DNA from 3 places in the Photorhabdus laumondii genome. Region 1 is predicted to be linked to each of the others. Evidence: predicted binding sites of a transcription regulator. Region 1 holds the regulator's gene; each other region holds the start of a gene.
The links. The regulator CRP, encoded in region 1, controls carbon source genes, mostly activating them, when cyclic AMP is high. The targets are predictions, from matches to a motif close to ATGTGANNNNNNTCACAT.
Positions count from the first base shown of each region.

Region 2: a site for CRP is predicted at 8,016-8,033, ahead of PluTT01m_RS02660 (NupC/NupG family nucleoside CNT transporter). Genes of this name have one in related genera too.
Region 3: a site for CRP is predicted at 8,239-8,256, ahead of gntK (gluconokinase). Genes of this name have one in related genera too.

Region 1 is NZ_CP024901.1:424,068-434,280, reverse strand. Features, by position in the region: gene murQ (N-acetylmuramic acid 6-phosphate etherase) at 1-775, shown strand, start outside; gene murP (PTS N-acetylmuramic acid transporter subunit IIBC) at 806-2,284, shown strand; gene PluTT01m_RS02040 (LysE family translocator) at 2,325-2,933, opposite strand; gene PluTT01m_RS02035 (IS982-like element ISPlu6 family transposase) at 3,029-3,913, opposite strand; gene PluTT01m_RS02030 (hydrolase) at 4,034-5,011, shown strand; gene PluTT01m_RS02025 (YheU family protein) at 5,011-5,229, shown strand; gene PluTT01m_RS02020 (phosphoribulokinase) at 5,248-6,117, shown strand; gene PluTT01m_RS02015 (OsmC family protein) at 6,243-6,650, opposite strand; gene crp (cAMP-activated global transcriptional regulator CRP) at 6,971-7,603, shown strand; gene argD (bifunctional acetylornithine/succinyldiaminopimelate transaminase) at 7,653-8,864, opposite strand; gene PluTT01m_RS02000 (aminodeoxychorismate synthase component II) at 8,988-9,563, opposite strand; gene PluTT01m_RS01995 (YcgJ family protein) at 9,812-10,162, shown strand.
Region 2 is NZ_CP024901.1:572,109-582,321, reverse strand. Features, by position in the region: gene PluTT01m_RS02690 (GNAT family N-acetyltransferase) at 1-292, shown strand, start outside; gene PluTT01m_RS02685 (pyridoxal-phosphate dependent enzyme) at 622-1,989, shown strand; gene PluTT01m_RS02680 (trans-sulfuration enzyme family protein) at 2,007-3,161, shown strand; gene deoD (purine-nucleoside phosphorylase) at 3,252-3,968, opposite strand; gene deoB (phosphopentomutase) at 4,051-5,274, opposite strand; gene deoC (deoxyribose-phosphate aldolase) at 5,474-6,253, opposite strand; gene PluTT01m_RS02660 (NupC/NupG family nucleoside CNT transporter) at 6,580-7,845, opposite strand; gene PluTT01m_RS02655 (phosphohydrolase) at 8,170-8,865, shown strand; gene PluTT01m_RS02650 (metal-dependent hydrolase) at 9,099-9,872, opposite strand.
Region 3 is NZ_CP024901.1:535,299-545,511, forward strand. Features, by position in the region: gene purH (bifunctional phosphoribosylaminoimidazolecarboxamide formyltransferase/IMP cyclohydrolase) at 1-221, opposite strand, end outside; rRNA gene PluTT01m_RS02525 (16S ribosomal RNA) at 934-2,478, shown strand; tRNA gene PluTT01m_RS02530 (tRNA-Glu) at 2,561-2,636, shown strand; rRNA gene PluTT01m_RS02535 (23S ribosomal RNA) at 2,824-5,732, shown strand; rRNA gene rrf (5S ribosomal RNA) at 5,854-5,969, shown strand; gene gntR (gluconate operon transcriptional repressor GntR) at 7,209-8,204, shown strand; gene gntK (gluconokinase) at 8,373-8,912, shown strand; gene gntU (gluconate transporter) at 8,912-10,213, shown strand, end outside.

The DNA.
Region 1 (10,213 bases):
ACAAACTTTGCCAAAAATCGCTGAAACAGTAGACAAAATTGCCGAAGCATTTCGTCAAGGAGGTCGTTTAATTTATATCGGTGCCGGTACATCGGGCCGATTAGGGATTTTGGATGCCAGTGAGTGTCCTCCCACTTATGGTACCAAACCGGAACAAGTGGTTGGATTAATTGCCGGCGGGCATCAAGCCATTCTACATGCGGTTGAGAATGCAGAAGATAACCAACAACTAGGCGCAAATGATCTTCAAGCGCTACACTTTAACTCAAAAGATGTATTGGTTGGCATTGCCGCCAGTGGTCGTACACCTTATGTCTTGGGTGCCATGACGTATGCGAAATCCGTTGGTGCGACCGTTGCCTGTATTAGCTGCAACCCGGAAAGCCCGATGACACAAGCCGCCGATATTGCTATTGCACCGATAGTTGGGCCAGAAATTGTCACAGGTTCATCACGTATGAAAGCCGGTACAGCACAAAAGCTCATTCTGAATATGCTGACCACCGGTGCCATGATCCGTACAGGTAAAGTTTATAGCAACCTGATGGTGGACGTAGAAGCGACCAATGCCAAGCTGGTTGAAAGGCAGAAAAATATCGTTATCGCCGCCACCGAATGTAATCGTGAACAAGCTGAGCAGGCACTGGCTGAATGTGATGGACATTGTAAAACCGCCATTGTGATGATTCTGGCTGGCATCAATGCTCAACAAGCAAAGACTTTACTGAAAAAGCATCACGGTTTTATTCGACCGACGATCTCAGCCGTTCGGTAATGACTTCCTCTGCTGAGAAGGAGTAAGAAGATGGCGAAAATTAACCAGTCAGTCATTGCCCAGATCCTTAAAGCTATCGGCAATGCAAATAATGTGGCGCAATGTGGCAACTGTATGACCCGTCTGCGACTAACACTGCGTGACAGTACTCAGGTGGATAAAGTGGCGTTAAAACAGATCCCCAATGTGTTAGGTATTATTGAGAGCGACGATCAGTTTCAAATTGTGCTTGGGCCAGGAAAAGCCCAAGCGGCGGCTGAGATAATGAATGAATTGCTAAATTCTTCTACTCCTACAGCACAATCGAAACCAAGCGACACTCATTTAGCCAATATTGCTTCTGCTAATAAAAAGCAACTTAAAGAGAAACAAGTCAGTGCGGTACACAAATTCCTGACCAAATTCGCTACCATTTTTACCCCACTGATCCCCGGTTTTATTGCCGTTGGTCTGCTTCTCGGCTTTGCTACTTTACTTGAACAGATAACTATTCAGGGCGTTGAACACCCTAATACCATTTTGGTTGAAATCATCGGCTATATGAAAGTTTTCAGTAAAGGTATGTTCAGTTTTCTGAGTATTCTGATCGGTTATAACGCGCAAAAAGCATTTGGTGGTTCGGGAATAAACGGTGCCATTATTGCTTCTCTGTTTGTACTCAGTTATAACCCGGATGCCACCAGCGGTTTTTATTCCGGTATTTCTACTTTCTTTGGTTATAGCATCGATCCACGCGGCAATATTATCGGCGTTCTTATTGCCGCTATTCTGGGAGCATGGGTAGAACGACAAGTTCGTAAGATCATTCCAGACAATCTGGATATGATCCTCACTTCGGCTATTACTCTGCTAATCATGGGAGCCATTGCCTTTATCTTTATCATGCCGCTGGGGAGTTATCTATTTAGCGGCATGTCATGGTTATTCCTTCACCTTAACGGCAATCCTTTTGGCACGGCGATATTGGCTGGGCTATTTTTACTCGCTGTTATGTTTGGTGTTCATCAAGGGTTTGTTCCCGTCTATTTCGCACTCATGGAGGCTCAAGGCTTTAATTCTCTGTTCCCAATTCTTGCAATGGCAGGCGGCGGGCAGGTTGGTGCAGCGCTGGCACTGTATGTCAAAGCGAAAAAAGACTCGCTGCTGCGCACGCAGATAAAAGGCGCGATTATTCCAGGCTTGCTCGGCATCGGTGAGCCGTTGATTTACGGAGTCACACTTCCACGGATTAAACCCTTTATCACCGCCTGTTTAGGCGGTGCCGCCGGTGGTTTCTTTATCGGTTTAATAGCTTATTTAGGATTACCTGTTGGGTTGAATACGGTTTTTGGTCCATCTGGATTAGTAGCACTGCCACTGATGACCTCAAACAATGGCATTTTTGTCGGAATGGCAGTGTATGCTGCCGGGCTAGTGGTGGCTTATATCAGCGGTTTTGTACTGACTCTGATCTTCGGGAGTAAAAAAATAGAGGTGCTTAAAGCCGATGTCCAAAGCCAAAAAGAATGAATAAATATTCTTTATAACCAAAATACAATTTACTGATGAATTACCCAAGCCAGATTAATGGCACGCAGGTTGCCGTCAATATACCCATCGTAATATTGAACAGAAACCAAGCATTGCGACTACGGAGTAACGTCCCTATCAATGAACCAAAACCCGCCCACACCATGCCGCACAAGAAATTAATAAACATCACCACGATGCTGATCACGATGATGGAATAGAGGTAATGATCACCGGCAATACTATAGCTGCCAACCGCCCCCAACCCCATCAGCCAGGCTTTCGGATTCAAAAACTGCAATAACCAACCTTGATACCACCGCACCGGCTTGATAACAGCGCTATCTTTGGTATCCAGACGTCGGTAACTGGCTGTTGCTGTTTTCCATGCCAGCCACAGCAAATAGAGGCTACCTGCAATTTTCATCACCGTGTGAATAGCAGGATAGACCAACAACAATGCGGCTATTCCGAAAGCCGCCAGATATAAAATCGTCTGCATGCCCAGAACAACGCCAAAGAGTAACCCCAAAGAGCGGATAAAGCCGAAGTTAGCGCCTGATGAAGTCAACAACATGTTGTTTGGACCCGGCGTAATGGAAGAAATAAATAAAAAAGTTGTTAATGAAAAAATTAGGCTTGCTGTCATGAAGAGTTACCTTTCATCCTGAACAATGGCGTTTCCCTTTCACAGAAAATATCAGTATGTTATTCACCATACAAGATAACTAACCCGAATTCTGCTTAATCCGTCATTGAAAAATCGTCTTCTGAGTAGAAAACTTTCAGTGATGGCTTCTTCAATTTAAGGCAGTAAGCAATCAATCCACCTAAAACGCACAACAGAAAGCCTTTTATACTTCGGTGGCGGGAATGCTCTATTTGAGAAAGAGTTTTTAATTGCCCATTAATCGTTTCAATGATAAAACGCTTTTTTAACATTATCTTATCCCACTCAGCTTGCATACTCGCTTTCATGTTACGCCGTTTTTTCGTGATGAAAGTGACATCGGTTTTAGCTAAATCGTCCGCCAATTCCTGGCTGAGGTAACCTTTGTCACCGTAAAGAGAACCCGTTAATTCTTTTGATAATTCACGAACAGGTTCCCGATCATCCACATTACCCGGAGTCACTTTAAGCGCGAGAATTTCACCCTGATGATTGACAACCAGGTGTAATTTGAAACCGTAAAACCAGCCCATTGAATTTTTTCCGCGCTTTGCTATCCCCGCAAAGACCTTATGTCGAGGGATGCGAATGTTATGGCAGACACTCAAACGGGTGGAATCAATAAAAGCAATGCCTGTGGGTTTCCCTTTTAATTGAGTCAGATAGCTGCATAATGGCACCAAAACGGAAGGAGCCACACTGACAAAACGAGGATAGCTAAGCAAGGTTGGAAAATCCTTATGGTGATATTTCCAAATATGTTCTAGATAAAAATGTTTAAAATCACGGTAATGCGACATATGAAAAAGGATCAAAATGGTCATGATTTCACTGGGATACATATGACCTTGTCGGCGGCGTAAACGATGCCCGCTATCGAGACAAAATTGTTCCCATTGAGGGATGAAAAAACGGCAAAAATCATCGACATCACAGAAAATTTCAACTAAGTTGTCCATAGCCTGTTCCCCCCTCGGAGCTGTTTTTGGTGCACACCAAAACTTTGCTCCTGGAACAGGCTTCTCGTCAATTTCTTATCCAGAATTCGGGTTAACTAATCAATTTAACTCGAAACCATTATGACCGATATCTTTCGTCCTCTAACCGGAGCCAGTAATCCGCATTTGCAGACACTCCTCCCGCGTCTGGTGCGGCGGTATCCTGAACTGCAACCCTATTGGCAACGACTTGATTTACCAGATAACGATTTTGTTGATCTGGCGTGGAGTGAAGATCCCGCCACCGCAGCACACAAGCCACGATTAATCCTATTTCATGGTCTGGAAGGCAGTTTTCACAGCCCTTATGCCCACGGTTTGCTTCATATCTGTCAGAAGAAAGGTTGGCTTGGTGTTGTCATGCATTTCCGCGGATGCAGTGGTGAACCAAACCGCCAAAAACGTCTCTATCATTCTGGCGAAACAAGCGATGCCCGTTATTTTCTAAGCTGGTTAAAACAGACTTACGGTGATGTCCCCACCTCAGCCGTAGGTTATTCAGTCGGCGGTAATATGCTGGCCTGCTATCTAGCAGAAGAAAAAATAGATGCTCAGATCAATGCTGCCGTTATTGTTTCCGCGCCTCTGATGCTGGCAGCCTGCTCCCTGCGGATAGAGAAAGGATTTTCTCATGTCTATGAACGCTATTTACTCAATAGCCTGAAACGTAATGCCACCCGCAAATTGTTACGCTACCCCGGTTCACTCCCCATCAATCTGTCTCAAGTAAAAGGATTGAAACATATTCGGGAATTTGATGAAATTGTGACCGCGAAAATCCACGGCTTTAAAAATGCAGCGGACTATTACCACCAGTGCAGTGCTCTGCCGCGTCTGCCTGATATTACTGTGCCACTGCTGATTATTCATGCTAAAGACGATCCTTTTATGGCACCGGAAGTCATCCCTGATCTCAAAATGTTACCCAAAAATATTGAATATCAAATGACAGAATATGGTGGACATGTCGGCTTTGTCAGTGGCTCATTGAAGAAGCCACAAATGTGGCTGGAACAACGCATCCCAAATTGGCTGTCATCTTATCTGGAGCAACCATAATGATTATCCCGTGGCAACAACTGGAACCCGAAACTCTGCTAAATTTGATAGAGAGCTTTGTCTTGCGGGAAGGCACTGACTATGGCGAAGATGAAAAATCGCTGGAGCAGAAAGTCGCTAATATACGCCATCAGTTGGAACGGGGGGATGTTATGCTGGTGTGGTCTGAACTGCATGAGAGCGTCAATATTGTGCCAAAAGAAATGTTCCATTCTTAACATTATGGAGTTTACTGAATGTCTGTCAAACATCCGATTATTGCAATTACCGGCTCCAGCGGTGCCGGAACCACCACCACCAGTTTAGCTTTCCGTAAGATTTTCCAGCAACTTAACATCAGTGCAGCGCAGATAGAAGGAGATAGTTTCCACCGCTACACCCGCCCTGAAATGGATGCCGCAATCCGTAAAGCCAAAGAACAAGGCAGGCATATCAGTTATTTTGGGCCAGAAGCCAATGATTTTGGCATGCTGGAAAAAACCATGATTGATTATGGTGAAACCGGTGAAGGCCGCCGTCGGAAATATCTTCATACCTATGACGATGCCGTCCCTTACAACCAGCTTCCCGGTACATTTACGCCGTGGGAATCTTTACCCAAGCAGACCGATGTACTGTTTTATGAAGGTCTACACGGTGGTGTTGTCACACCACAACATAATGTTGCCAGTCATGTTGATCTGCTCGTGGGCGTCGTGCCGATTGTCAACCTTGAATGGATACAGAAACTTGTCCGCGATACCGGAGAACGAGGACACTCGCAGGAAGCTGTGATGGATTCCGTCGTGCGTTCTATGGATGATTATATTAACTACATTACGCCACAATTCTCGCGAACACATATCAACTTCCAACGTGTCCCTACCGTTGATACATCCAATCCATTCTCAGCCAAAACCATTCCATCACTGGATGAAAGTTTTATTGTCATCCGCTTCCGTGATCTGACTCAAATTGATTTCCCATACTTGTTAGCAATGTTACAAGGCTCATTCGTTTCAAGCATTAATACCATCGTGGTCCCCGGTGGAAAAATGGGGCTAGCAATGGAATTAATTATGACACCCTTGGTGCAGCGATTACTGGAAGGGGAAAAGATTTGTTAATCAGCGCCTGAGGTCAATTTAGCAAATCCGGCACTTAAAATTTGCATCTTATATTATTCAGTTAAAAAAACAGGTAACTGAAATATTAGTTACCTGATGTTATTTTTTGATCACGAAATAATATCTTAATCTATATCTTTAACTTCAAAACTGTGGGTAATTTCAACTGATTTCCCCAACATCAATGCAACAGAGCAATATTTTTCTGCTGAAAGCATGACGGCACGTTCAACCGCTTTATCTATTAAATCTTTACCCGTAACAATAAAATGCAGATTAATATGAGTAAACAAGCGTGGCGGCTCTTCACGACGGCGGGAAGTTAATTTTACTTCACAATCTCTGATGTCATACCTGCCTTTATGCAAAATAGAAACTACATCAATCGTACTGCAACCACCGGCTGCCATTAATACCATTTCCATTGGGCTCGGTGCCTTATCACCGGCATTACCATCCATCATGATCTGATGACCGGAAGATGACTCCCCCAAAAGAGATAATCCTTCAACCCATTTTACCCGTGCTTGCATAAATACCTCTTAAGTCGTTCTTTGCATCCAAGCCTACTCTTTCAGTATTAAACTGGCAATCTAGTGAGCGGTTTATTATGCTGAAACAATACAAGACAAGACAGAAACCCTTTCCTGTGTTAAAAACAGAAGTGGGCTAAGTATAGGTAGGTTATGATCAATACTTAAGGTTCAAATTTCAGATAACCTATATAAAACCCTTATCTGTCGGTTTTTCAACAAACTAATATGTTAAGCTAGTGTCTTTATAAGCCAGCCTGACGAGAAACTTTTAGATTCTCGTGTTATTTAGGCAGCGATAACAACAGAGGATGAAACGAATGGTTCTCGGCAAGCCACAAACAGACCCCACTCTTGAATGGTTTTTGTCACACTGCCATATTCATAAATATCCATCTAAAAGTACGCTTATTCATCAAGGCGAAAAAGCAGAGACGCTTTACTACATTGTAAAAGGTTCTGTTGCGGTTTTGATTAAAGATGAAGAAGGCAAAGAGATGATCCTTTCCTATCTAAATCAGGGGGATTTCATTGGTGAACTTGGATTATTTGAAGAGGGGCAAGAGCGTACAGCTTGGGTACGGGCCAAAAGCGCCTGTGAAGTGGCTGAAATCTCCTATAAAAAATTCCGTCAACTGATTCAGGTAAACCCGGATATTTTGATGCGTTTATCTGCCCAAATGGCAAACCGTTTGCAAACAACTTCTGAGAAAGTCGGTAATCTGGCTTTCCTGGATGTTACCGGCCGAATTGCCCAAACTTTACTGAATCTGGCGAAACAACCAGATGCAATGACCCACCCAGACGGAATGCAAATCAAAATCACGCGTCAGGAAATTGGCCAGATTGTTGGCTGTTCCCGCGAAACAGTTGGTCGTATTCTGAAAATGCTAGAAGATCAAAATTTGATCTCCGCACACGGTAAAACTATTGTTGTTTACGGTACACGTTAACGCCCGATTAATCAGCGCATAATCCTGCGCTGATTTCTCCTGTATTTAATTACACCAACTGATTAATTACCTGCTCTAACCGCTCCATTCCTTGAGCAATCTCTTCTTCACTAATAATCAACGAAGGCGTGAAACGCAGTACATCGCCTCCCGCACTCAACAACATTAAGCCATTTTCAGCCGCCAGTTGCAGAATATCTTTAGCTTTTCCCTGATGTGGCGCTTTAAGTTCTGCCCCAATCAGCAGACCCTTTCCACGGATTTCACCAAATATCGAATATTTCTGATTGATATCATTCAGAAAATTCACCATTAAATTATGGCGTTTTTCAACTCCCGCCAGAACCGCTGGTGTATTAATAATATCAAAAGCAACATTTGCAACTGCACAAGCCAACGGATTACCGCCATAAGTTGTACCATGAGCTCCCGGTGTCATCACTGAAGCAATATTCACTGTCGTCAGCATGGCGCTGATAGGGAAGCCATTTCCCAATGCTTTTGCCGTGGTAATGATATCTGGCGTAACATCATAATGCATATAAGAAAATAGCTTACCAGTACGTCCCATCCCACTTTGCACTTCATCAAACACCAACAGCACCTGATGCTTATCACAAAGCTCACGCACCCCATGAATAAATGCCGGTGCTGCCGCCGTGACTCCCCCTTCGCCCTGAACCGGTTCTAATACAACAGCACAAGTATGGTCATCTATGACGGCCTTCACTGCATCTAAATCATTAAAAGGCACATGAATAATATCCGCGGGTTTTGGTCCAAAACCATCAGCATATTTGGGCTGACCGCCCACGGAGACAGTAAATAGGGTACGACCATGAAAGCCCTGATGAAATGCGATAATTTTGGTTTTATAGGGATTGTGACGCGCAATGGCATAGTGGCGAGCCAGTTTAAATGCCGCTTCATTCGCTTCCGCTCCTGAGTTGGCAAAAAACACCCGCTCAGCAAAAGTCGCATCAATCAGTTTCTGCGCCAGAATCAAAGCCGGTTCATTGGTGAAAATATTACTGATATGCCAAAGTTTTTCCCCTTGCTGCTTCAAAACATCCACTAACGTAGGATGACAATGGCCCAAAGCCACAACAGCAATCCCTCCCGCAAAATCAATATACTCTTTCCCATGCTGATCCCATACACGACTACCCTGCCCTCTCACCGGTATAAACTGCGCTGGTGAATAAATTGGCAACATAACTTGATCGTATGTGTTTCTATCTACTGCGATATGCTCCTTCATTTCCCCACCCGTTTTTTATATATACGCCATTCAGAAGTGAAAACATAATCACCGAATATGCATAAAAAATCAAAGATGGGCAAATGAAAAAGATGGATAAATGAAGAAATTATCGGTATCTGGTTAATATCTCAGAAAGTTGCTCAGTAACTGGTGACCTTGCTCACTGAGAATACTTTCAGGATGGAACTGCACTCCTTCTAGCGGTAGAGTACGATGACGAATGCCCATAATTTCATCGACATTGCCGTTATGCTGGCTCCATGCAGTGACTTCAAATGAGGCCGGTAATGTCTCTGCGGCAATCACCAATGAATGGTAACGAGTCGCGGTCAATGGCCGGTTAAGCCCTTTGAACACACCTTGCTGATTATGATGAATAGCAGAAGTTTTCCCGTGCATCACTTCTCTGGCTTTTACCACGCTGGCACCAAACGCCTGACCAATTGCCTGATGTCCAAGACAAACACCAAGAATCGGCAACTTATCCGAAAAATGAGAAATCGCAGACAGAGAAATGCCGGCTTCATTTGGGGTACAAGGGCCTGGGGAAATAACCAAATGGGTAGGCGTCAATCTCTCAATATCTTCAAGTTGCAATTCATCATTGCGCTTAACTAAAACATCTGTACCCAATTCACAAAAATATTGATATAAGTTATATGTAAAAGAATCATAGTTATCTATTATTAGTAACATAGGAGTCTATCCTACTCATTTTTATCGCTGTATTTTGTTGCCCTGCCACTCCTGCAATTTGTTTATCCTGCACAACTGGCTCCAGGTAAAACGGCCTCGCAACAACGGGGCGGCTATCATAGCACATCAACATTTGTAGCATAGTACAACAAAATTAATGGCTGTTTTTTCTTCAATCAACTTACTCTCATAACCCTACAAAAAAACATACGCTCTATTTTGATATTCAATAAGTAAAGGTAATTGTTATGAAGACAAAACTGATTATAGCATCTCTTTTTTTACTGTCCTTCCCCACGCTGGCTGTTACCAAAGCCGCCAACATTTTCTTTCCGGAAAAAGGGGTGGTTTGTGATAAAAAAGGAAAATATTGTTCTGATCAACAAGGGCTATCGCTAAAATTAACCGAAAGATATTTAGGTAAGAAAGCGGTAAAACGCCTGAAAAAAGAGATTGGTGATGGAAAAGATGTCGACTTTTCCTCTTACACTTTAAGTAACGGCGTACACTGTGAGAGTAAAGAGAAGAAATGCTACAAAGACAGATATTATCCACGAACCGAAGTAAATAAAGAATTTACCCAAAAGATGTATGAATAACGGCGAAACTGGCCTCCATTTAATGCAGGCCAGTTTGTTAATCTGATGAGA
Region 2 (10,213 bases), 150 kb from region 1:
GCATCTGGGTTCTATTGTTCTTGGAGTAAAAAAAGAATATAGAAATAAAGGCATAGCAAGAACCCTACTCAACAAAGCGCAAGATTGGTCACGGAAAAATGGAGTTAGTAGACTTGAATTAACCGTTGCAATAAAAAACACATTGGCAATAAAGCTGTATTTGTCATCAGGTTTTATTTTTTCTGGCATCAGAACTAGCTCACTATTTATAAATGGTGAACTGACAGATGAATACTATATGACTAAAGGAATATCTGAAACAGTAATAGACAATGTAACAAACAACCGGTGATTAAGCTAAGATTTTTTGTGGAAGGAACAATATACCCTATGGATTTCAAGATGGATCGCGGCGGCAAGGGAGTGAATCCCCGGGGGCATAGATAACGATGTGACCGGGGTGAGCGAGTGCAGCCAACAAAGAGGCAACTTGAAAGAGGACGGGTATACCTCACACTTTAATAAATTGGGAAATCTAAACGTCTATACTTCTTAACATCTAAAATAAAACTAATATATTCCTTTTAGCTATATATGGTTGCTATTCATTCTTTCAAACAAATACATATACAGCGTTATCCTCCATAACTATCTGAATACAACGGATTATCTGGATATGATATGACCACATCACGCTCTGTTCTCGATATGATTGGTAATACCCCATTGCTGGAGTTAACGCATCTGAATACCGGTCCATGTCAATTATTTATTAAGCTGGAGAATCAAAATCCCGGCGGATCTATTAAAGATCGCGTTGCTCTTTCCATGATCGAGCAGGCGGAAGAACAAGGGTTACTTCAATCTGGTGGGACAATTATCGAAGCTACTGCTGGTAATACCGGCATCGGGTTGGCACTGGTCGCTGCCTTGAAAGGCTATAAATTGATTCTGGTTGTTCCAGATAAGATGAGCCGAGAGAAGGTGTTTCATCTGCGTGCTCTGGGTACCGATGTACGTCTTACTCGTTCTGATGTCAGCAAAGGTCATCCAGAGTACTATCAAGATTATGCCCTACGTCTGGCGCAAGAGATCCCCGGTGCTTATTATATCGATCAGTTCAATAATCCGGCTAATTCAGCAGCGCATACTACCACTACCGGACCGGAAATCTGGCAGCAAATGGACCACAATGTCGATGCCGTGGTGATCGGTGTCGGGTCCGGCGGTACGCTCGGCGGTTTGAGCCACTATTTCGCTCAAGTTTCGCCGGAAACTGAGTTTGTTCTGGCAGATCCAACTGGTTCTATCTTGGTAGACTATATCGAACACGGCAAATATGGTGAGGCCGGGAGTTGGCAGGTGGAAGGTATTGGCGAAGATTTTGTCCCTCCTCTGGGCAATTTCAGTCGAGTGCACCACGCATACCGTGTCAGTGATGCAGAAGCTTTCTCCAGTGCCCGTGATCTGTTGCTAAAGGAAGGTGTGCTGGCGGGTTCTTCCAGCGGAACCTTGCTCGCCGCCGCACTGCGCTACTGCCGTGCGCAAACCACCCCCAAACGTGTGGTTACGCTAGCGTGTGACAGCGGAAACAAGTATCTGTCAAAAATGTTTAACGATTATTGGATGCTGGAACAGGGATTCCAATCACGTGTGCAACAGCACGATCTCAGCGATTATATTACTTACCGCTATCAGGATGGCGCTACGGTTTTTATATCGCCAGAAGATACGTTAAAAACTGCACATACCCGAATGCGCTTGTATGAGATTTCTCAATTACCGGTGCTGAAAGAAGAGCAAGTCGTTGGCATTATCGACGAGTGGGATTTGATGCACACCGTGCAGGCTGATCCACGCAATTTTAGCCTGCCCGTTAGCCACGCCATGACTCATCAGGTGAGAACGCTGGATAAAAACGATTCTCTGCAACAATTGATGGCAACTTTCGACGCCGGACATGTGGCGCTGATCGTCGATAATGGCCGTTTTCTTGGGCTGGTAACTCGCACAGATGTGCTGAACGCATGGCGTCAGCAACTTAATTGATTTTTAGGAATGACTTTATGACCAAGTTCGATACTAAAACTGTTCACGCCGGCTACACACCAGATCACACGGGTGCGGTAATGCCGGCAATTTATGCAACATCAACTTACGCCCAATCAGCCCCCGGTCAACACACTGGTTATGAATATTCCCGTAGTGGCAACCCAACTCGTGATGCTCTGGAAAGCGCGATCGCCGAACTGGAAAACGGTAGCCGAGGCTACGCTTTTAGTTCAGGGCTCGCTGCCAGTTCCACGGTGCTAGAACTCTTGGATAAGGATAGCCATTTGGTGGCAGTCGATGATCTGTACGGTGGTACCTACCGGCTACTCGAAAAAGTACGTAGCCGCACCGCCGGTTTGCGTGTCACTTACGTGGAAGCCAATGATATTTCCGGCCTTGAAGCAGCCATTCGTCCCGATACAAAAATGATTTGGGTGGAGACTCCTACCAATCCGTTGCTGAAACTGGCCGATCTGACGGCTATCGCACAAATAGCGCAACGTCACAGTATTATTAGTGTTGCAGATAACACTTTCGCTTCACCATATCTCCAACGCCCAGTTGATTTGGGATTTGATATCGTCGTGCACTCCGCCACTAAATATTTAAACGGCCACTCTGATGTGATCGCAGGACTGGCCGTCGTCGGAAAAAATGCAGAACTAGCAGAAAAACTTGGTTTTCTGCAAAACTCTGTCGGTGGCGTGCTCGATCCCTTTAGTAGTTTCCTGGTGCTGCGCGGAATGCGGACACTTGCCCTACGTATGCAGCGCCACATTGATAGTGCATCAAAGATCGCACATTGGTTGGAGCAACAACCTCAGATCGAAACCGTTTTCTATCCCGGTCTCGCTTCCCATCCACAGCATGAATTGGCGAAGCGTCAAATGAAAGGCTTTGGTGGTATGATTTCTGTTCACTTAAAAGGTGATGATGATTATGCCCGCCGGTTAATTCAAGAGCTAAAACTATTTACCCTGGCAGAAAGTCTGGGCGGGGTGGAGAGCCTGATCAGCCAACCATTCAGTATGACTCACGCGTCTATTCCATTAGAAAAACGCCTTGCTTCTGGGATCACGCCACAGTTGGTACGCATTTCTGTGGGTATAGAGGATGCAGAGGATCTTATCGCCGATTTGGCTCAAGCGTTAGAAAAAGCCGCTCAATAAAAGAATAATGCCAGCCAATTTTTTCAACTGGCTGGCATTTAAATAAAAACGGCTCTTTTTATGCAATCAACAGCAAATGTAGAACCGGAATTATTTATCACCCAACAGAACGGATTCCAGTGCGATTTCAATCATTTCATTGAAAGTCGTCTGGCGTTCCTCGGCGGTCAGTTTTTCATGAGTGCGGATGTGATCAGAAACGGTACAGATAGTCAGTGCTTTTGCGCCATATTCAGCCGCAACACCGTAAAAACCCGCAGCTTCCATTTCTACGCCCAAAATGCCATATTTTTCCATGATATCGAACAGTTGTGGATCAGGTGTATAGAACAGTTCAACCGAGAAGATGTTACCTACACGCACATTGATGTTTTTTGCTTTAGCCGCGTCAACAGCATTACGGACCAGATCGAAATCAGCAATCGCCGCAAAATCGTGATCTTTAAAGCGTATACGGTTAACTTTGGAATCAGTACATGCCCCCATGCCAATAACGACATCACGCAATTTAACATCGTGACGTACTGAACCACAGGAACCTACACGGATAAGAACTTTAGCACCGAAATCGGTGATAAGCTCTTTCGCATAGATAGAGCAGGATGGAATACCCATACCATGCCCCATCACAGAAATTGGGCGGCCTTTATAAGTACCAGTAAACCCCAACATACCGCGTACATCGTTTACCTGCCGCACATTCTCCAGAAAAGTTTCAGCAATATATTTCGCACGTAATGGATCGCCTGGCATCAGAACAACGTCTGCAAAATCACCCATCTCAGCATTAATATGAGGCGTGGCCATAATTAAATTCCTTATTTTTTTATTTAATGGTTATTTTAGTGATATATGGCTGCCTAAAAGAAAAGCAGCCAAATAAGTGGGGTCAGAGCATTGATTTGCCATATTCCATTGGCGACAGTTCAAAATATTTAGCGACTGTCTGTCCAATATCAGCAAAAGTTTCACGGTGACCCAATGAACCAGGTTGCACTTTTGGTCCATAAATCAGCACCGGAATGTGCTCACGTGTGTGGTCAGTACCAGACCAGGTTGGATCACAACCGTGGTCGGCGGTCAGGATTAAAATGTCATCATTTTTCACCCGCTTCAGCATTTCAGGCAGACGACGGTCAAACAGTTCCAATGCCGCCGCATAACCCGGAACATCACGACGATGACCATAAGAAGAGTCGAAATCGACAAAGTTAGTGAATACGATGGTGTTGTCACCCGCTTTTTCCATTTCCACCAGCGTTGCATCAAACAATGCATCAATGCCGGTCGCTTTCACTTTTTGCGTAATGCCGACGTTTGCATAGATATCGGCAATTTTACCGATAGAAACGACTTCGCCATTTTTCTCATCGACTAATTTTTTCAGTATGGTGGGAGCAGGTGGCTCTACCGCTAAATCATGGCGATTACCGGTACGCTGGAAGTTACCCGCTTTGTCTCCAACAAACGGACGCGCAATCACCCGGCCAATGTTGTAACCGCCATCAGTCAATTCTTCACGGGCGATTTCACATAGCTCATACAGACGATCTAAACCGAATGTCTCTTCGTGGCAAGCAATCTGGAATACCGAATCAGCAGAAGTATAGAAAATCGGTTTACCCGTTTTCATATGCTCTTCACCCAGTTTATCCAGAATAACCGTACCAGAAGAGTGGCAGTTACCGAGATAACCTGGCAGATTTGCGCGTTCTACCAGTTTATCCAACAATGCCTGCGGAAAGCTGTTTTCTTCATCTTTGAAGTAACCCCAGTCAAACAGCACCGGGACACCGGCAATTTCCCAATGACCTGACGGTGTATCTTTACCGGAAGAGAGTTCACTGGCGTAAGCGTAAGCACCAATAATGTCCGCGTCTTTATCCAAGCCGGCAGGGAAAGTTCCACAGGACTCCTCAGTCGCTTTCCCCAAACCTAAACGGCTTAAGTTCGGCAAATACAGAGGCCCTTTGCGACCGATATCCGCATCACCACGGGCACACGCTTCTGCAATGTGCCCCAAGGTGTTAGATCCTTGATCACCAAATTTTTCGGCATCTTTACTGGCACCAATGCCAAAAGAATCCAATACCATGATGAATGTACGTTTCATAATTTTCTCCTGCGTCAAATCACGCTATACCCGTTATCTTTCAAATTGCCTCTTTGTTGGCTGCACTCACTCACCCCGGTTACATCGTTCGCTATGCTCCCGGGGATTCACTCCCTTGCCGTCGCGATCCATCTTAAAATCCATAGGGTATTAATCATGATTAAAGCCGTTACGCGCCGACTGATGCGGTGAGCGATTATCAATAATGGCTGCTTTGTTTTTGCCCCTGATGACCCAGAGTATTTAGCAAATTGCCTAACAAGCTAGAAGCCCCAAAACGAAAATGACGGGCATCAACCCATTTGTCACCCATGATATGATCAGCTAATGCCAGATATTGTGCAGCCTCTTCAGCGGTACGCACGCCACCAGCCGGTTTGAAGCCAACCGTTTCACCCACGCCCATCTCATGAATCACCTTCATCATGATTTCAGCACTTGCCAATGTCGCGTTAACCGGCACTTTACCTGTAGATGTTTTGATAAAATCGGCACCCGCGTTGATTGAAATTTCAGATGCCTTACGGATCAGAGATGCCTCTTTCAGTTCACCAGTTTCAATAATAACTTTTAGCAGCACATCCGCTTCTGCACAGGCGACTTTACACGCTTTTACCATCTCAAAACCGACTTGTTCATTACTGGCCATCAATGCACGGTATGGGAAAACCACATCGACCTCATCAGCGCCATAAGCAATAGCCGCTTGGGTTTCAGCTAAAGCGATGTCAATATCGTCATGACCATGTGGGAAGTTTGTCACTGTTGCAATGCGGATTTCAGGTGTGCCCTGTTCACGTAATACTTTACGTGCCAGAGGAATAAAACGAGGGTAGATACAGATAGCCGCAGTATTGCCCGCGAGGCTTTTCGCCTGATGACAAAGTGCCGTCACTTTTTCATCGGTATCATTATCATTGAGTGTCGTTAAATCCATCAAACTCAGCGCACGCTGCGCTGCTGCGGTTAAATCGGTCATAAAACTCTCCAACGTTATTATCGCGGCTAGCTTCTGCTAGATTATCACCAAATAATACACGACAAAAAATATATACCCTATGGATTTCAAGATGCATTACGGCGGCAAGGGAGCGAATCCCCGGGAGCATAGATAACGATGTGACCGGGGTGAGTGAGTGCAGCCAACAAAGAGGCAACTTGAAAGATGACGGGTATAACTCACGTCCAACAAACAATAGAGTATAAAGAGTATAAAGACGCTGCTTCTTCATCACGAATTAAAGATAAACCGGTAGGACGATAGATTGCAGGCGGGATTATCCCACCTGCCTAATTTCAGCAACGTTACAGAGCCAGGAAGAAGCCTGCGATAGTTGCACTCATTAAGTTGGATAATGTGCCCGCGATAATGGCTTTCATTCCCAAACGAGCAACATCTCCGCGGCGGTTCGGTGCCATACCGCCCAGCCCCCCTAGCAGGATAGCAACGGAAGCAAGGTTAGCAAAGCCACACAATGCGAAGGAGATAATTGCTTTAGTATGATCTGATAGAACCTGCAAACCCGCCGCCATAACCACATCATCCGGTTTCAAATAGGCACCGAAATTCATAAAAGCAACAAATTCGTTCACAACTATTTTTTGACCGATGAAAGAACCTGCTACCGTTGCTTCATTCCACGGAACACCAATCAGGTAAGCAATTGGCGCGAAGACCCACCCCAACACCAGTTCAAGAGAAAGTTGTGGATAATTAAACCAACCACCGATTCCACCGAGAATACCATTCAACAATGCAATCAGGGCAACAAACGCCAATAACATTGCCCCGACGTTCAATGCCAATTGCATACCAGAAGCAGCACCAGAGGCGGCTGCATCAATAATGTTAGCAGGACGTTCCTCTTCAGCGACCAGTGACATTGCATCAACAGTATCGCGTGGCTTTTCAGTTTCAGGCACCATCAATTTCGCGAACAACAGGCCACCTGGTGCCGCCATAAAGGAAGCCGCAATCAGATATTCCAAAGGAACACCCATTGATGCATAACCCGCCAGTACTGAACCCGCAACGGATGCCAGACCACCACTCATTACCGCAAACAGTTCAGATTGAGTCATAGTCGCAATATAAGGGCGAACAACCAGTGGTGCCTCAGTTTGGCCCACGAAAATATTCGCTGTCGCAGACAAAGATTCTGTACGTGAAGTTCCGAGAATCTTTTGCAGCCCCCCCCCCAAGACTTTGATAACTAGCTGCATAACACCAATGTAGTACAACACAGCAATCAATGAAGAGAAGAAAACAATAATAGGCAGTACACGCAGGGCGAAAACAAATCCCCCACCACCAAACAGTTCAAACATTTTGGGGGAAACTAATCCACCAAAAATAAAATCCATTCCTTGTTGACCAAACTGGATAACACTAGAAACTCCCTCAGACATACCCATTAATATTTTCTTACCTGCGGGAACATAAAGTACAAAAGCACCGATAGCGATCTGAATCAAAAAGGCACCAAGGACAGTACGGAGTTTAATAGCGCGATAATTACTGGAAAAGAGTACTGCGATCAAAATCAGCACTACCATCCCGACCAAGCTCATAAAGAGTTGCATTGGAAGAATCCCTGTTCACTTAATAATAAATTAAATATGCCAGTTGAACGTAAATCGTTCACTGACGATGAGTCGGCGCTGATTATACTCAGTCATCGGAATGAACAAGCTATTGACATCACAAATATCTACTGAAAAAAGCAATAAAAAAATGATAAATGTGATGTGAATCACACAAATTTGCGGAAATAATCTTCAATAGATAATCTAATCTCGGAATGGCAAAATAATCAACAATTAAGAAATAATTATCAGGTAAGCACAGCTAAAGGACAGAAGATAGAAGATATGAAGACATATTATATGAAAATAATGAAAGCCAATATGCTAGAAGAACGCTTGAGAGAATTTTTGAAACATCGACTCGCTCACTCTAATGATAATGCTCATGATATTGGGCATCTGATCCGTGTTGCAAATAACGCGAAAAGAATCATGGAGAAAGAAGGAGGTGAGCCTTTAATTATCATTGCCTCAAGTTACTTACATGACATTGTGTCATTACCAAAAGATCATCCAGAAAAAAAACAGTCTTCAAAACTTGCAGCACAGGAAGCCGTAAAAATTCTATCTATTGAATTTCCAGAGTTCCCAAAAGAACTTTATGATGCGGTAGAACACGCCATTATAACCCATAGCTACAGCGCAAACTTACCTGCCAAAACAATAGAAGCTAAAATACTCCAAGATGCAGACCGATTGGATGCATTAGGAGCTATTGGACTCGCCAGAGTATTTTATATAGCGGGTATGCTCGGTCAGGGGCTTTTTCATCATGATGATCCCTTTGCACTTAATCGCCCCTTGGATGACAAATCCTATACAATCGATCACTTTCAGACAAAGTTATTTAAACTCCCCGAAAAAATGAATACCACAGAGGGTAAGAAGATTGCACAATTGAATGCCCAATATTTGGTTGACTTTTTGAGCAAACTGTCGAGCGAAATTAAAGGTGATTTAATTAATACGGATGAATTTATAAAGGATTTTTTCAAGGAAAATTAATTGCAAATATTATAACCTTGGAGCTTTACCAATAGTCGTTAAAATCACTCTGTAACTGCCTATCCCAATAGAGCTATTTTATTTGCCCTTCTTTGCCATAAAGAGCGAACCTGGGCAGTGCTCAAAATCCTCACGTACTACGTGTACGCTCCGGTTTTTCCGCGCTGTCCGTGTTCACTGTTCATTGATAAGAATGGTCTGCAACAATTACGCCTATTGAGATAGGCTCTAAATCATATAATTAATCCAAATAACTCAACACTGTTATGATAAAGTTGGCGAGCAATCTCATCAGGAGCTTCGCGGCGGAGCTCACATAACGAAGCAAAAACTCCAGCAATTTTTTCCGGCCGGTTAGGTTCTCCCTGAAAACCGAAAAGCGGCATATCTGGAGCATCGGTTTCCAGCACCAGAGACGTTAACGGGAGTTCAGCCATTACGCGACGTGTTTTCTGCGCTCTTTCATAAGTAATGGTTCCCCCTACCCCAAGGTAATATCCCAAACCGATAAAAGCCTCCGCCTGCGATAAGCTACCCGCAAATCCGTGTACTACACCGGTACGGTGAAGGTTGATTCTTCTTAGGATCGCTGCCAGTTGATCATGGCTTTTTCGGGAATGAAGGATAACCGGCAGTTCATACTGTTTTGCTAACCGCAATTGATCGCATAACAACGCTTTCTGTTTTTCAAATTGGGGTTCAGTCATATAGAGATCAAGCCCAATCTCCCCAACCGCCACCAACTTTTCGTGTTTCTGTTTCAGAAACGATTCCAAATCCGCAAGATGCGCTTCCTGATGTTGATCGATATAAAGAGGATGTAAACCCAATGCAGCATAAATTGCAGGATAAGAACAAGCCAATTCAGATACCTGTTGCAAATTTGCACTACTAATAGCGGGGACAATAATTCTATCCACACCAACCTGTGCCGCCCGTTGCAGGCTCTGCTGTTCATCATCACGAAACGGAGGGAAATCAAAATGGCAGTGAGTATCAATAAACATGAAACTATCCGTTATTTATCTGTTCTGACGATAGAAAAATTGAGGGCATACTGAATATCAATACCATTTTTGACGGAAACTGTGTAGATATCTATGCCGATAAGGCGAGGAGCCATCACCCGGTAAAAGACCAGAAATGCCCCGATCAATTCAAGTCTGATTATTTTCAGTCTGAAACTGTTACGAGGTTTCTTTACCGCTATGATTAAATTAATTTTTTATTCCTACATTAATAAAAATTAAGCTTAACATAATAAGCTTTCACGCTATAAAGTCATTCCTCCATCAGTTAACACTCTTACCAAATAGTGAAAATGATTCTAAATACCTAAGATAGATAT
Region 3 (10,213 bases), 110 kb from region 1:
TTAGGATGCAGCGTCTTAACACGGCCATCCATCATTTCAGGAAAACCGGTGTAGTCTGAAACTTCAGTAACCTTTAGATCTGACTCAGCGAGTAAACGCGCTGTGCCACCAGTAGAAAGCAATTCGACACCGCGTTGAGATAAGGCTTTTGCAAATTCAACAACCCCTGATTTATCGGAAACGCTAAGCAGGGCACGATGGATTGGACGAAGCTGTTGCATTGATTTGATCCCTTGGATTTTGTAAGGCAGTAACATGTTATTGGGAAGAACCCACTACACCCGTTATCTTTCAAGTTACCTCTTTGTTGGCTGCACTCGCTCACCCCGGTCACATCGTTCGCTATGCTCCCGGGGATTCGCTTCCTTGCCGTCGCGATGCATCTTGAAATCCATAGGGTATATACCAGGACATAAAAAATGGGCACTGCAATAACATTTCAGTATAGTCAGATAAAATCGCTTGATGATTTTAACCACCGAATTGTAACGAAAACGTTTGCGTGATGCTCGATAAATTTTCATCCAACTAGCCATATGTGGATAAATCTGTTGGTAAGTAGGTATAAAGTAGAGCTTTGCTGTGGAATTAATCAAACGATCAATTTTTTTCAAAATAATTATTGCCAGCGTCAAAGAATTCCCTATAATGCGCCACCACTGACCGACACAACGCTGATAAACATTGTGAGGTCGGGCAGAGAACCGGCGCAATAAGCGCTTGACTCTGCGGGCGAACAGCGTAGTATACGCAGCCCGGCTGAACGAGAATGTTATTTTTTATGTCAGCCTGCTCTTTAACAATTAATCAGACAATCTGTGTGGGCACTCACAAGACCGTATCACAAAAAAATACGTTTTAAAGTCTTGAAGAGTGAACAACAGTTAATTCATTACGAAATAATTAGTCAGAATTCTTTGAGCATCAAACTTTAAATTGAAGAGTTTGATCATGGCTCAGATTGAACGCTGGCGGCAGGCCTAACACATGCAAGTCGAGCGGTAACAGGAAAGTGCCTGCACTTTTGCTGACGAGCGGCGGACGGGTGAGTAATGTCTGGGGATCTGCCCGAGGGCGGGGGATAACCACTGGAAACGGTGGCTAATACCGCATAATGTCGCGAGACCAAAGTGGGGGACCTGAAAGGGCCTCACGCCGTCGGATGAACCCAGATGGGATTAGCTGGTAGGTAGGGTAATGGCCTACCTAGGCGACGATCTCTAGCTGGTCTGAGAGGATGACCAGCCACACTGGGACTGAGACACGGCCCAGACTCCTACGGGAGGCAGCAGTGGGGAATATTGCACAATGGGCGCAAGCCTGATGCAGCCATGCCGCGTGTATGAAGAAGGCCTTCGGGTTGTAAAGTACTTTCAGCGGGGAGGAAGGGTTTAGCCTGAAGAGGGCTGGACTTTGACGTTACCCGCAGAAGAAGCACCGGCTAACTCCGTGCCAGCAGCCGCGGTAATACGGAGGGTGCAAGCGTTAATCGGAATGACTGGGCGTAAAGCGCACGCAGGCGGTCAATTAAGTTAGATGTGAAATCCCCGGGCTCAACCTGGGAATGGCATCTAAGACTGGTTGACTGGAGTCTCGTAGAGGGGGGTAGAATTCCATGTGTAGCGGTGAAATGCGTAGAGATGTGGAGGAATACCGGTGGCGAAGGCGGCCCCCTGGACGAAGACTGACGCTCAGGTGCGAAAGCGTGGGGAGCAAACAGGATTAGATACCCTGGTAGTCCACGCTGTAAACGATGTCGATTTGGAGGTTGCGGTCTTGAACGGTGGCTTCCGAAGCTAACGCGTTAAATCGACCGCCTGGGGAGTACGGCCGCAAGGTTAAAACTCAAATGAATTGACGGGGGCCCGCACAAGCGGTGGAGCATGTGGTTTAATTCGATGCAACGCGAAGAACCTTACCTACTCTTGACATCCTCAGAATTTGCTGGAGACAGCGAAGTGCCTTAGGGAACTGAGAGACAGGTGCTGCATGGCTGTCGTCAGCTCGTGTTGTGAAATGTTGGGTTAAGTCCCGCAACGAGCGCAACCCTTATCCTTTGTTGCCAGCACGTGAAGGTGGGAACTCAAAGGAGACTGCCGGTGATAAACCGGAGGAAGGTGGGGATGACGTCAAGTCATCATGGCCCTTACGAGTAGGGCTACACACGTGCTACAATGGCGGATACAAAGTGAAGCGACCTCGCGAGAGCAAGCGGAACACACAAAGTCTGTCGTAGTCCGGATTGGAGTCTGCAACTCGACTCCATGAAGTCGGAATCGCTAGTAATCGTAGATCAGCATGCTACGGTGAATACGTTCCCGGGCCTTGTACACACCGCCCGTCACACCATGGGAGTGGGTTGCAAAAGAAGTCGGTAGCTTAACCGAAAGGGGGGCGCTGACCACTTTGTGGCTCATGACTGGGGTGAAGTCGTAACAAGGTAACCGTAGGGGAACCTGCGGTTGGATCACCTCCTTACCTGAGAGAGGTTGAGTGCAGTGCTCACACAGATTGTCTGATGAAAATAGAGTGCAAATGAGTCTGCGAAGCTGACCTGCGGGTCCCCTTCGTCTAGAGGCCTAGGACACCGCCCTTTCACGGCGGTAACAGGGGTTCGAATCCCCTAGGGGACGCCATATTGCGGGATGACGGGTGAAAGGCGTTGTCAGGTTATCTTTAAGCGGATTTAAGCGAATCTGTTTAGCGATAGATGCTCTTTAACAATCTGGAACAAGCTGAAAAATTGAAATACTCAATAATATCGCCGAGGTATTGTTGAGGTGTCTCTCAAGCTGAACAGTCCGAGACAGTTTCGGGTTGTGAGGTTAAGCGACTAAGCGTACACGGTGGATGCCTAGGCAGTCAGAGGCGATGAAGGACGTGCTAATCTGCGAAAAGCGTCGGTAAGCTGATATGAAGCGTAATAGCCGGCGATGTCCGAATGGGGAAACCCAGTGCAATGCGTTGCACTATCATTAACTGAATTCATAGGTTAATGAGGCGAACCGGGGGAACTGAAACATCTCAGTACCCCGAGGAAAAGAAATCAACCGAGATTCCCCCAGTAGCGGCGAGCGAACGGGGAGGAGCCCAGAACCTGCATCAGCGATAGCATCAGAGGAACGGTCTGGAAAGGCCGGCGAGAGAGGGTGACAGCCCCGTACTCGAAGATGGTATGGCTGTGAGTTCGATGAGTAAGGCGGGACACGAGAAATCCTGTCTGAAGATGGGGGGACCATCCTCCAAGGCTAAATACTCCTGACTGACCGATAGTGAACCAGTACCGTGAGGGAAAGGCGAAAAGAACCCCGGCGAGGGGAGTGAAAGAGAACCTGAAACCGTGTACGTACAAGCAGTGGGAGCCGTGATTAATCAGGGTGACTGCGTACCTTTTGTATAATGGGTCAGCGACTTATATTCTGTAGCAAGGTTAACCGGATAGGGGAGCCGCAGGGAAACCGAGTCTTAACTGGGCGAAAGAGTTGCAGGGTATAGACCCGAAACCCGGTGAGCTAGCCATGGGCAGGTTGAAGGTTGGGTAACACTAACTGGAGGACCGAACCGACTAATGTTGAAAAATTAGCGGATGACCTGTGGCTGGGGGTGAAAGGCCAATCAAACCGGGAGATAGCTGGTTCTCCCCGAAAGCTATTTAGGTAGCGCCTCGTGAATTCATCTTCGGGGGTAGAGCACTGTTTCGGCTAGGGGGCCATCCCGGCTTACCAACCCGATGCAAACTGCGAATACCGAAGAATGGTATCACGGGAGACACACGGCGGGTGCTAACGTCCGTCGTGAAGAGGGAAACAACCCAGACCGCCAGCTAAGGTCCCGAAGTCATGGTTAAGTGGGAAACGATGTGGGAAGGCCCAGACAGCCAGGATGTTGGCTTAGAAGCAGCCATCATTGAAAGAAAGCGTAATAGCTCACTGGTCGAGTCGGCCTGCGCGGAAGATGTAACGGGGCTAAACCATGCACCGAAGCTGCGGCAGTGACACGCAAGTGTTATTGGGTAGGGGAGCGTTCTGTAAGCCGGAGAAGGTGGAGCTGTGAGGCCTGCTGGAGGTATCAGAAGTGCGAATGCTGACATAAGTAACGATAAAGCGGGTGAAAAACCCGCTCGCCGGAAGACCAAGGGTTCCTGTCCAACGTTAATCGGGGCAGGGTGAGTCGACCCCTAAGGTGAGGCCGAGAGGCGTAGCTGATGGGAAACAGGTTAATATTCCTGTACTGAATGTGACTGCGAAGGGGGGACGGAGAAGGCTAGGCCATCCGGGCGACGGTTGTCCCGGTTTAAGCGTGTAGGTGGGAGGAGCAGGGAAATCCGCTCTTCTGTGAACACTGAGGCGTGATGACGAGCCGCTACGGCGGTGAAGTGGTTGATGCCCGGCTTCCAGGAAAAGCCTCTAAGCGTCAGGTCATATTGAATCGTACCCCAAACCGACACAGGTGGTCAGGTAGAGAATACTCAGGCGCTTGAGAGAACTCGGGTGAAGGAACTAGGCAAAATGGTGCCGTAACTTCGGGAGAAGGCACGCTGGCGGTAGGTGAAGGAGTTTGCCTCCGGAGCTGAAGCCAGTCGCAGAGACCAGCTGGCTGCAACTGTTTATTAAAAACACAGCACTGTGCAAACACGTAAGTGGACGTATACGGTGTGACGCCTGCCCGGTGCTGGAAGGTTAATTGATGGGGTTAGCCGCAAGGCGAGGCTCTTGACAGAAGCCCCAGTAAACGGCGGCCGTAACTATAACGGTCCTAAGGTAGCGAAATTCCTTGTCGGGTAAGTTCCGACCTGCACGAATGGCGTAATGATGGCCAGGCTGTCTCCACCCGAGACTCAGTGAAATTGAACTCGCTGTGAAGATGCAGTGTCCCCGCGGCAAGACGGAAAGACCCCGTGAACCTTTACTATAGCTTGACACTGAACATGGAGCCTTGATGTGTAGGATAGGTGGGAGGCTGAGAAGTGCGGACGCCAGTCTGCATGGAGCCATCCTTGAAATACCACCCTTGAATGTTCGATGTTCTCACCTGGGCCCGTAAACCGGGCCGGGGACAGTGTCTGGCGGGTAGTTTGACTGGGGCGGTCTCCTCCCAAAGTGTAACGGAGGAGCACGAAGGTTGGCTAATCACGGTCGGACATCGTGAGGTTAGTGCAAAGGCATAAGCCAGCTTAACTGCGAGAGTGACGGTTCGAGCAGGTACGAAAGTAGGTCTTAGTGATCCGGTGGTTCTGAATGGAAGGGCCATCGCTCAACGGATAAAAGGTACTCCGGGGATAACAGGCTGATACCGCCCAAGAGTTCATATCGACGGCGGTGTTTGGCACCTCGATGTCGGCTCATCACATCCTGGGGCTGAAGTAGGTCCCAAGGGTATGGCTGTTCGCCATTTAAAGTGGTACGCGAGCTGGGTTTAGAACGTCGTGAGACAGTTCGGTCCCTATCTGCCGTGGGCGCAGGAAGATTGAAAGGGGCTGCTCCTAGTACGAGAGGACCGGAGTGGACGCACCGCTGGTGTACGGGTTGTCATGCCAATGGCATAGCCCGGTAGCTAAGTGCGGGAGAGATAACCGCTGAAAGCATCTAAGCGGGAAACTTGCCTTGAGATGAGTCTTCCCCTGACTGAGGTCACGGAAGGAACGTTTAAGACGAAGACGTGGATAGGCTGGGTGTGTAAGTGCAGCGATGCATTGAGCTGACCAGTACTAATGAACCGAGAGGCTTAACCTTACAACACCGAAGGTGTTTTGGTGTCGGAAGACAGAAGAGAGAAGAATTTTCAGCTTGTTCAGAGATTGATTCGGGTGGTTGTGGCGGAAGAGCGACAACGGCCGGAAGAAAACCGAATATGCCTGGCGGCGATAGCGCGGTGGTCCCACCTGACCCCATGCCGAACTCAGCAGTGAAACGCCGTAGCGCCGATGGTAGTGTGGGGTCTCCCCATGTGAGAGTAGGACACTGCCAGGCTTTAAATACCGTAGAAACCCTCAGCGAAAGCTGGGGGTTTTTGCATATCAGGGTCTGTATCATTTTATTTGCTTATATTATCTGGTTACCGTGTCTACCGCGACCTGTCTATCCGCATTATATAGGACAACTCCGTCGGAAATCGGATTTGAACGTCGCGACTCGCGACGGCCCACAAAGTGAACGGCTAAAGAGCTGTTTATAAGCCGATGAGATTTGTAAAGTTATCATGCTGACCGCCTAATAGCTGGAAATTTTGTATTTAGCGGTATGTTTTTTCACCCTCTGTATAAAATTTGCTTTGGGAAAATTTTTTCCCGCTTTTCTTAGATGATATAATTTGTTCTTCTTCCCGTAATTGGTGAAACTTCTTTGGGATTTTGTCCTACACATCGTAAAAACTTTGCACTAGGGCTTACACCATGAGCTGCTAGACGAACTAAATTGTAGGAAATGAGGCTCGTTCGTCACTTTTAATGAATGCTTTCAATACGCTGATGATAAGTGTATACGCATGATTTCATTGTCTACGTTTTATCTCCCCGTAGCTGAGTTCAACCTTCTATATATGTTCCGTTGGGCGATATAGGCATGTCGGTTAATGGGTTATTTTCGATATCGGTTTTGAGCACCTTAATAACGCCGCTTTTTCTTAATTAGTATAAGTTAACGAGAGTTTTTTCCTAATTGCATGGCTACTTTGCTTAAGTTGACGACGTAGTTCATATCAAGTTTGAGCCAGTATCGAATGATTAAACCTTAATTTCTTCTGGACATTTCTCCTAAGCTGACTTAATGTCCCTGCTTCTGATTTTGATAGGTTTGGCAATTTTCGAGCTCTTACTTATTGTCATAGTGTGGTTCTTGCTGGTTGTGGTGGCTCATTGCTCTAAATCATTCGGTAATATATTAGCGGCGAAATCCTCTTAGTCACAAAAAATATGTCTTATATCTCCACTCTAAAGAATAAGACTTTACGATACACTAAATAAATTGGGATTACAGTTTCACATCCAGACTAAATTTTAAAAAAATGTATCCTTATAGTGTATATACCCAATGGATTTCAAGATGCATCGCGGCGGCAAGGGAGCGAATCCCCGGGAGCATAGAGAACTATGTGACCGGGGTGAGTGAGTGCAGCCAACAAAGAAGCAACTTGAAAGATGACGGGTATAAATATGTCATAGCACTACGTTTATCATTCTAAACTTTACTCATTCTATATTGCATTGAAATATGAAGAAAAAACGTCCTATTTTACAAGATGTTGCTGATCGTGTTGGTATAACTAAAATGACGGTAAGTCGTTTCTTGCGTAATCCTGATCAAGTTTCTGAGCAATTGCGAAAGAAAATAGCGGATGCTTTAGATGAACTAGGTTATATCCCAAATAAAGTGCCGGATATTCTTTCTAATTCCACTAGTCATGCTATTGGTATTTTATTGCCTTCTTTGACTAACCAAGTTTTTGCGGAGGTTATTCGTGGTATCGAATATGTGACGGATAGTTATGGTTATCAAACTATGTTGGCTCACTATGGTTATCGCTCAGAAAAAGAAGAAGAGCGTTTGATTTCTTTACTTTCCTATAATATTGATGGTTTGATTCTTTCAGAACGTACTCACACTCCACGAACTTTGAAGATGTTGGGAACGGCTGGTATCCCTGTCGTTGAACTGATGGATTGTGTTTCTCCTTGTTTTGATATGGCAGTTGGTATTGACAATTTTGAAGCAGCTCGGCAGATGGTAATCGCAATGATTGAGCGTGGTTGCCAGAGGGTGATTTATCTTGGTGCGAGACAAGATGAAAGGACAATTATTCGTCTGGAGGGCTATGAAGCTGCAATGAAAAGCGCCGGGTTAAAGCCAGGCAAGATAATGACACCAGACAGCTCTTCTTACACATTAGGGGGGCAGTTACTGAATGAAGCACGAACAAAATATCCTGATGTTGATGGTCTATTCTGCACTAACGATGACCTCGCAATCGGAGCAATTTTCGAGTGCCAACGTCAAGGGATAGCTGTACCACATGATATTGCGATAGCTGGCTTTCATGGCCATGATGTTGGTCAGGTGATGACACCAAAACTTGCCAGTGTATTGACGTCTCGTGACTTATTGGGGCGGAGGGCTGCCGAATTATTAATGGCTCGGCTGAAGGGCGAACATTTACCGCAAAAAATAATTGATATCGGTTTTCAGTTATCTCTGGGAGAGAGTATCTAATCGGTCTGCTGGATTTGCGTTTTTTTGAACTCATTTGTGATAAATATCACATTTATATTTCCTGAATATTCTGTGTTGTTGCGAATTTCATCTCTACTTCTGATAATGTTACCGATAACAGTTACCGGTAACATTTTGTGGATAAAATATCTACGTTGAGGAGTTTATATGAGCGATACCCAGCATTCGAATCATGTTTTTGTGCTTATGGGGGTATCCGGTAGTGGTAAATCTGCTGTTGCCAGTGCTGTGGCCTATAAATTGGATTCTGCTTTTTTAGATGGTGATTTTTTACATCCAAGATCTAACATTAATAAGATGGCAGAAGGCTACGCGCTGAATGATGAAGATCGTGAACCTTGGTTGAAATCACTGAATCATGCAATTTTTGCTATGCAACGCACAAACCCGATTTCCCTGATTGTTTGCTCTGCTTTAAAAAAACATTATCGGGATATACTGCGTGATAATAATAAGAATCTTTCATTTCTTTATATGAAAGGCGACTTTGATTTAATTGAAAGTCGATTGAAGGCACGTAAAGATCATTTTTTTAAATCTCAAATGTTGGTATCTCAGTTTGAGGTATTAGAAGAGCCGGGGAGTGATGAACAGGATGTTTATCTGGTTGACATTAGATCATCTCTTGATGAAGTGATAAATCACTCGATAAGAATAATTAATAGTGTCATTTCAGGGGAAAAATAATGAGTACTTTAACCTTAGTGCTGACAGCGGTGGGTTCTGTGCTTTTACTATTGTTTTTGGTGATGAAGGCCAGAATACATGCTTTTGTTGCGCTAATACTGGTTTCTATGGGAGCGGGTGTTTTTTCTGGTATGCCACTGGATAAAATTGCTGAAACAATGCAAGAAGGAATGGGAGGAACGTTAGGTTTTCTGGCTATTGTTGTCGCACTGGGCGCGATGTTTGGTAAAGTTCTGCATGAAACAGGCGCACTGGATCAGATTGCGGTTAAGTTACTAAATAGTTTCGGTGAAAAGAATGCTCATTATTCATTGGGGATCGCTGGCTTGGTTTGTGCTTTGCCTTTGTTCTTTGATGTAGCTATTGTTTTATTGATTGGCGTGGCGTTCGCAGTCGCGCGTCGTACTGGCGGTAATGTAGTGAAGTTGGTTATTCCTCTGTTTGCTGGTGTCGCAGCCGCAGCGGCATTTTTGTTACCTGGTCCAGCGCCGATGTTGTTGGCTTCACAGATGAATGCTGATTTTGGCTGGATGATCTTGATCGGTATCAGTGCAGCGATTCCTGGGATGTTACTGGCGGGGCCAATCTTCGGTAATTTTATCAGTAAGTATGTCACTCTGGATTTGCCCGTGGATATAAGTGAGCCAAGCCTTGGTCAAGGTAAGATGCCATCTTTTGGTTTGAGTTTGTCACTGGTTCTGTTCCCTTTGGCTTTGGTTGGGTTAAAGGCTATTGGTGAGAATTTTGTTGAACAGAGTTCTGAGTTGTATCAGTGGCTTGAATTTATCGGTCATCCATTTTCTGCGATTTTGGTTGCTTGTTTGATTGCTATTTATGGTTTGGCAATTCGTCGTGGGATGAGTAAAGAGAAAGTGATGGATATTTGCTCTTCGGCTATTCAACCGGCGGGAATTATTTTATTGGTGACTGGGGCTGGTGGTGTATTCAAACAAGTATTAGTGGATTCTGGTGTTGGCCCTGCTTTGGGAAACGCATTGATTGGGGCGGGTCTGCCTATTGCATTAGCGTGTTTCATCCTTGCTGGTACAGTACGCGTTATTCAAGGTTCTGCAACTGTTGCCTGTTTGACAACTGTTGGTCTGATTTTGCCCGTTGTTGATCTTCTGGGATATTCTGGTGCCCAGCTTGCCGCTCTTTCAATTTGTATTGCGGGTGGTTCTTTGGTATTGAGCCATGTTAATGACTCAGGCTTTTGGTTATTTGGTAAATTTACTGGTGCAACAGAATCTCAAACACTGAAAACTTGGTCAATTATGGAAACTATTCTTGGGACAATAGGT